3 regions of the Paenibacillus sp. FSL H8-0315 genome follow, and region 2 is predicted to be linked to each of the others. Evidence: riboswitches for the same ligand, from Rfam matches in the RefSeq annotation. Region 2 holds a riboswitch; each other region holds the start of a gene.
What was found. A riboswitch is a leader RNA that binds a small molecule or an ion and turns the genes downstream of it on or off. The one in region 2 is predicted to bind cobalamin.

Region 1 (2,204 bases), 2.5 Mb from region 2:
TGAACCCCCGGCCTACGCATTACGAGTGCGTTGCTCTACCCCTGAGCTACACCAGCTTAACGCTGTTTTTCTGTCAAACAAAAAATATTATACAACTTCCAGCCAGAAACGCAAGCCTATCTCTCCCTGTTTTCCGCCCTTCTAAACTGCTAATCCACCTGTAGCTTACGCTCCACAGACTCTAACTTTCCACGGCTAGTAGAGGGTTTATCGCGGCGGTCGTCTATTTTAAGTGAGGTAGAGACACGTTCTGCACCTGCGTCAAAAGGAGACTCATGCAAAGCTTCTACCGCGGCAAAAATGCGTTGCAGAGGCCCTTCGATGATCGTCCCCATGGACGTAAGTTCATAAGTAATCCCTTCTACTGTCTTCAGCACCCGCTGCATATCCGCAACATAGCTGCTAAGACTGGTGCTGCCTGTTCCAATTGGAATAACTGTAACTTCAGCAATAGGCATGAGAATACCTCCTCGAAATTTTATAGTAGCTGTCTCCTTCCATTGTAACAATTCCACCGCTCTGTCACAAACTAAGCAAGATTATCCTCCCTTATCTCTTCTATTTCTTCTGATTACTCCAAAATATGACTTTGGGCTAAGAGTATTTTCTCATGAGCAAATTCTAGGGTCATCTGCACTATATTTATGGACTCTTTGTGGCATCTTTTCGGACAATTTATGAATCATTTCGCATCTCCCTGTGGATCAATTGTGGATTACTTATGGACAGCCTGTGGATCATTTGTGGAGTACTTTTAAAGAACCCGCTCCCCGCGCGGGTTTTCTAAAAAACTGTTTACAAACACAACATCTTGGGTTATTTTTATCTAACGACAACAAAATATAGTGGAGACAGGCGCTTTGATCCTTAACCGGATTTAGAGCTTAATAGGGAAGCGCGGTGAGAATCCGCTGCGGTCCCGCCACTGTAACCGGATGGCCTTCTTAAGCTTCTGGGAAGCTTGAGAATCCACATCTCCCGGCAAATGCCACTGAGGGTTAGGAACACCCTTGGGAAGGCGCCGAGAGATCCCACGGAAGCCAGGAGACCTACCTGTTTCGACGACACCAACTATTGATGCCTGCGAGGAACAGGGATGGTGTCCGCATGCGGTCATCTACGTAGAGACCTCTGCAAATATCCGTGTGGATATTTACATAACGCATCGGGCATTTTCTGCCATCCTCGGGTAGGGGATGCTTTTTTTATGTAATCTGAACAAATATACGACTGCTTATAGCAGTCCAACTTCTTATGGATATATGGATTTGATGATAGATGTTTTTCTTTTATACTGAGAGGAGAGCTGTACAATGACGTTGTTGGAGAGACAATTTAATGGAGTAGAAAATGCACGGGAAGTTCTTTTAGAAGAGCTCATTGATTTAGGCCGGGATATTATCGACAGTCGGGATATGGACCTATTGCGCGAGAATGCCAATTTGAATGGAGAGAGTTTCTCCGGTAAAATGAGCAAGTTCGGCAGTGAATATTCAAAATGGTACGCCCGCAATTTTACGATGCCGCCACAGCTAGTGCAGGCTATTGATGACAATGTCGTCTATGTGCATGATCTGGATCAATACGCGATTGGAACGACGAACTGTATTTTTATCCCGTTTGATAAACTTCTCCGTGAAGGTTTCAATACCGGCAACGGCAGCGTTCGTCCTCCGAACTCAATAATGACAGCTATGTCTCTGGTAGCGATTATTTTCCAATCCCAGCAAAATGCTCAATATGGTGGTGTATCCGCCAATAAACTCGATTACGATCTGGCACCTTATGTAACCAAATCCTTCGCCAAGCTGTTCCGCAAGGGTCTGGATTATTTTGAAGAAGGACAAGCTGACGAATCTTTGGGCGAGATTACGATGAGCCGGACCGATCTGGCGGAGTCATATCCAAGAGCGTTCCGTTTTGCACTAAAGGAAACCGAAATCGAAACTCTGCAAGCGGCTGAAAGTATGGTACATAATCTGAATACCATGTCCAGCCGATCCGGTGGACAAATACCGTTTACCAGCATCAACTACGGTACTTGTACTTCACCAGAAGGTCAGCTTGTGATCAGTTCTCTGCTAACCGCAACTATGAACGGACTTGGCAGCGGAGAAACACCAGTGTTCCCGATTCAAATCTTCAAATGCAAGCAAGGAATCAATCAACAGCAAGGCGATCCTAACTATGAACTGTTCCTAAAA
Region 2 (2,204 bases):
GGCACATGAACGCTGAGCTTTTCTACCAGTTGCAGCTTAGCGTCTAAATCGGAACGCCAGATGTTCCGTCCATCAATAATTCCGGCACCCAGCCATTTGTCCTTCGGCCAGCCAAGACGTTCGATAGAAGCCAGATTCGCTCCACCATCGTGCACAAAGTCAAGACCCAAGCCTTGAACAGGCAACTCTAGCAGTGCCTCCAACGGTTCAGCAGCTTCAAAATACGTCTGTAAAATAATATTCAAGCCCGGCACGGAGCCGGCAATTTCTGTGTATATCGAGTTAAGCAGTGTTAATTCTTCTTTACTTATGCCTGTAACAATCGCTGGCTCATCGATTTGTACCCAGCTTACCCCTTCTTGCTTCAGTTCCTGTAGCAGTTGAACATAGACTGGAACAAAACGTGCAGCAATCTTGGCGATATCTGCCGCTGCGTAACCTTTGGACAGCTTAAGGAAGGTATACAGACCTAAAAGTACCGGTTTACCTTCAATCCCTGCCTGCGATTTAGCAAAACGATAAGCCGCTAGAGGTTTATTTTCAGTCAGGCGTGGTGTTTGTGTGCCGATCTCTGGAACGATATAGTGATAGTTCGTATTGAACCATTTGGTCATCTCACAGGCAGTAGCCTCAGCATTACCACGGGCCATTGCAAAATAAAGATCAAGCCCGATGTCGCCGCCATCATACGTGTACCGTGGAGGTACAATTCCAAACATAACAGCCGTATCCAACACATGGTCATAAAAAGTAAAATCATTTACCGGAATAAGCTCAATTCCTGCCTCTTGCTGGGTCTTCAAATGCTGCAGCTGAATTGCTGCCATTTCGGAGCGGAATTGCTCCTCATTTATTTTCCCCTGCCAGTAGGCTTCCAGTGTCTTTTTCCATTCGCGGTTCTTTCCGATTCTCGGATATCCAAGATTGCTTACTTTTACTTTATTCGTCATCTCGATACACTCCCTCTTCCATCTCTTATTTCAAACTCCAAAGCTACTTGCTTTCCTATAAAAAAGAGCGCCCTTCCCTAAAAAAGTCAAAGGGAAAGACGCCCATGATATACCCATGGTTAACGTCTAACACCTCCCTATCTTCCGTAGGTGAAGCAGTGCTGTTGAAACAGGCAGGTCTCCTGGCTAGCGGCGTCAACATCTTGAGCAGTCTTCCCAGCAGTAGTAAATTGCCAGTGACCTCTGTTGCTCGAGATTCTTCCGTTACAGTGGCGGGACCGCATCGGCTTCGAACCGAATTTCCCTATTAAGCCTACCGAATTACTATTTTCCGGTCAGCACCTGTCTCCGATATCATTCATCATTTGAGTGTCTTAATCTGATGTCATCATACGTGAAAGCCCCAGCAATCTGCAATAGATTACTGGGACTTCTGTTATATCGATTCCTTATAACGGACTTAGAAAAATACGAAATATACTACAGCAGCAAGAATTATACGGTATATAGCAAACGGTAAGAGCTTGATACGATTGATCAGTTTTAAGAAGAAACGCATCGATAACAGCGCAAATAGGAAGGCACTAATAAAGCCTGCAATAAAAAACGGCAACGCGTCCATGGTGAAATATTGCCAGTTTTTCATCAGTGACAACAGACTGGCACCTGCCATGATGGGTACTGCCATAATAAACGTAAAATCAGCAGCGGCACGATGGCTCATCCCGAGGAGTACGCCACCAGAAATCGTCGAGCCCGAGCGTGAAAATCCAGGCCATAACGAAAAACACTGTACAAGACCTACACCAAGTGCCTGTTTGTATGTAATCTGATCTACACTCTCAGTTCTGATCTTCTTCGGCCCAAACAGATCGGCAATAATCATTAATATAGCCCCAATCACTAGACCAATTAACACTGTTGATGTAGAGAATAAATGCTCATCAATATAATCATTAAACAGAACACCTAACACACCTGCAGGCACTAACCCTACCAGAACCTGAGTCAGCTTGAGGTGCCCGCCCTGCTCCAACTTCGGTAGCTCCTCTGTTACAGGATCCAACTGCTTACGGCTGAAACGCTTTAAACCCAACAGATCAATGAACCGATTTCTAAAAATCACAACAACCGCTAATATTGAACCCAGTTGAATAACTACTTTGAAGGTATTTGCCGTATATTGTCCAAATAACTCCTGTGATTTCAGCCACATATCATCAACAATAATCATATGACCCGTGGAGGATACTG
Region 3 (2,204 bases), 2.8 Mb from region 2:
TCGGTGAACCGAGGTTCATTTATGCTCTCGAACATCAGCTTATCGGATTTGTCCTTGAAGCGATCGGCAATTTGAGTCCAAGCTGCATTATAACGTGCCAGCGTTTCATCGTGTTTTTCTTCCATATGGCTTACCCATAGCCAGGAATCATGGTGGACATTAATCATGACATAAAGCTTGGCGTCCAGTGCCCAGCCGACAACTTCTTCCACACGGTCGAGGTAGGCCTTTTCTAGGGTATAGTCTGGTGCCGCACCCATGTGAGTATCCCAGGTCACAGGAATCCGAATGCTTTTATAGCCTTGAGCGGCGATCTTTTTAATAAGATCTTGGGTCACACGTGGATTGCCCCAGGAGGTTTCATCCTCACCTGTAGCATCTAAAGTATTGCCAAGGTTCCATCCGGGCTGCATTTCGTCTACATAGGATTGGATCTTACTCTTTGGCGCTGCCTTAGCTTGTTGCTCGTCCTTAGTTGCAGCTGCGGCCATGGATGAGAACAGAGAGAGCAGAAGAGCGGTGACAAGTGTCAATGATAAGAAGGATTTCTGGATTCGCGTAGTCATTGAATTCTCCTTTGTGAGATAAATTTAGGATGCTTGGACCTGGCTTTGACGCTGTACTTGGTGGTTAAATGAACGCAAACACCTCCAGTTTTATTTTGTAAACGCTTTCTGAATATACCCTAACATAGAATACACTTAGCGAGTACCTTACTAATTTGTGGTAAATTCATATAAGAATTAGTGATTTAAATTAATTTGCCCCACAGTTGGATAAAGAAATTATTTGAATAACCCTACTCGTAGAAATTGGTTATTCAATAGGATTATCTCTAGCTGCCCGTTATACAAAAAAGAAATATAACATGACAAAAGCATATATATTAGTTATGATGAAGCATGAAAATTTAAAATTAGAAATAGGTGCCAACTATGAATGTTGCGGAAGTACAATCATAGATTGGTTAAATGGAAAGCGGGTGTGAATCCCGCGCGGTCCCGCCGCTGTGAAAGAGGAGTCCTTGCAAAATGCCACTGGGAAACTGGGAAGGCAGCAAGGGTGATGATACTTGAGCCAGAATATCTGCCTTTTTCTGTTACACCATCAAACTCTACGATCGATAGAGAGGTGCTTGAATAGTGTTTGCCAGCTATTATCGTGGTTCACTATCTTAACCTCTTGACGTTTATGTTGAGTGGTTTTTTTGTGGTTATGAGAAAGTTTATTCTGTTTTTTATCATAGGTATGAAGGGAAGGGTTATGGAAAAATGAAGAAAAATAAGTTTTTAGCGTGGTTACTTATTGTAGCTGTATTTATTACGACATTCTCTACAAGTGTAATCCCGGCTCAAGCAGATGGAGCAAGCTCTACCCTTAAAGGGTATGTATCTGTATCCGTAGAGAAATTCACCTTAGGCCAAGGGTATATTAAGGAACCTATTAAAGTTCCGATTTATGAAGGCGATAATGGCGCATCTTTAATAACACGTGCGCTAGGTGATGGCAATTATAGATATTTAGGAAATATAGATAGTGGTTTTTATTTATCAGAAGTTAAAGATAGTGGCAGAAGTGAAGTCAATATTCCACAATATATTTTAGATATGATTTCAGCCGATGGGAATACAGTCGGCACTAAAGCAGACCCAGATTGGTTAAGTCAGTTTGACTACACCTCCATGTCGGGTTGGATGTATGCAGTAAATAATGTGTTTCCTCCGTTTGGGATGACCGATTATAAGCCTCAAGACGGTGACATCATTCGAACTCAGTTCACCACTTATGGCTATGGTTCTGATCTTGGCGGCTGGGGGGAAATCCCAGTTCAACTTGCCAATAAGGATGCTTTAACTGCGGAAATCGCCGAGATTAACAGTGCCCCTAATAAAGAAACTATTTTGGACAGACCAGTAGTGCAATCGGCAGTTTATGAAGCCTATTCCGTGCTCGAAAACATGGCAAGCTCTCAAATAAGTGTAGATCATGCGCTTGTCGGTCTTAATAATGCATTAGACATAGAACCCCCTGTTATTACAGTAAGTGGCATACAAGATAAACAGGAAGTATCCAATAAAGAAATAAGCTTCAAAGTAGCTGTCACAGACAATGTATATAGTGACATTACTCCAGAAGTGAAGCTGAATGGAGTTACTTTATCACCTGCAAATGGGGAGTACAAAGCTACTCTGAATTCAGGCAGT

Region 1: it holds a riboswitch for cobalamin, as region 2 does, so the genes downstream of both, MHB56_RS16855 (anaerobic ribonucleoside triphosphate reductase) here and metE (5-methyltetrahydropteroyltriglutamate--homocysteine S-methyltransferase) in region 2, are expected to answer to the same signal.
Region 3: it holds a riboswitch for cobalamin, as region 2 does, so the genes downstream of both, MHB56_RS18310 (S-layer homology domain-containing protein) here and metE (5-methyltetrahydropteroyltriglutamate--homocysteine S-methyltransferase) in region 2, are expected to answer to the same signal.

Annotation. Positions count from the first base shown of each region.
Region 1 is NZ_JBBOTA010000001.1:3,873,411-3,875,614, reverse strand. Features, by position in the region: tRNA gene MHB56_RS16865 (tRNA-Thr) at 1-56, opposite strand, end outside; gene MHB56_RS16860 (MTH1187 family thiamine-binding protein) at 150-458, opposite strand; cobalamin riboswitch at 837-1,071, shown strand; gene MHB56_RS16855 (anaerobic ribonucleoside triphosphate reductase) at 1,314-2,204, shown strand, end outside.
Region 2 is NZ_JBBOTA010000001.1:1,419,117-1,421,320, forward strand. Features, by position in the region: gene metE (5-methyltetrahydropteroyltriglutamate--homocysteine S-methyltransferase) at 1-950, opposite strand, end outside; cobalamin riboswitch at 1,106-1,311, opposite strand; gene MHB56_RS06185 (undecaprenyl-diphosphate phosphatase) at 1,411-2,204, opposite strand, start outside.
Region 3 is NZ_JBBOTA010000001.1:4,205,252-4,207,455, forward strand. Features, by position in the region: gene MHB56_RS18305 (cellulase family glycosylhydrolase) at 1-566, opposite strand, end outside; cobalamin riboswitch at 908-1,108, shown strand; gene MHB56_RS18310 (S-layer homology domain-containing protein) at 1,272-2,204, shown strand, end outside.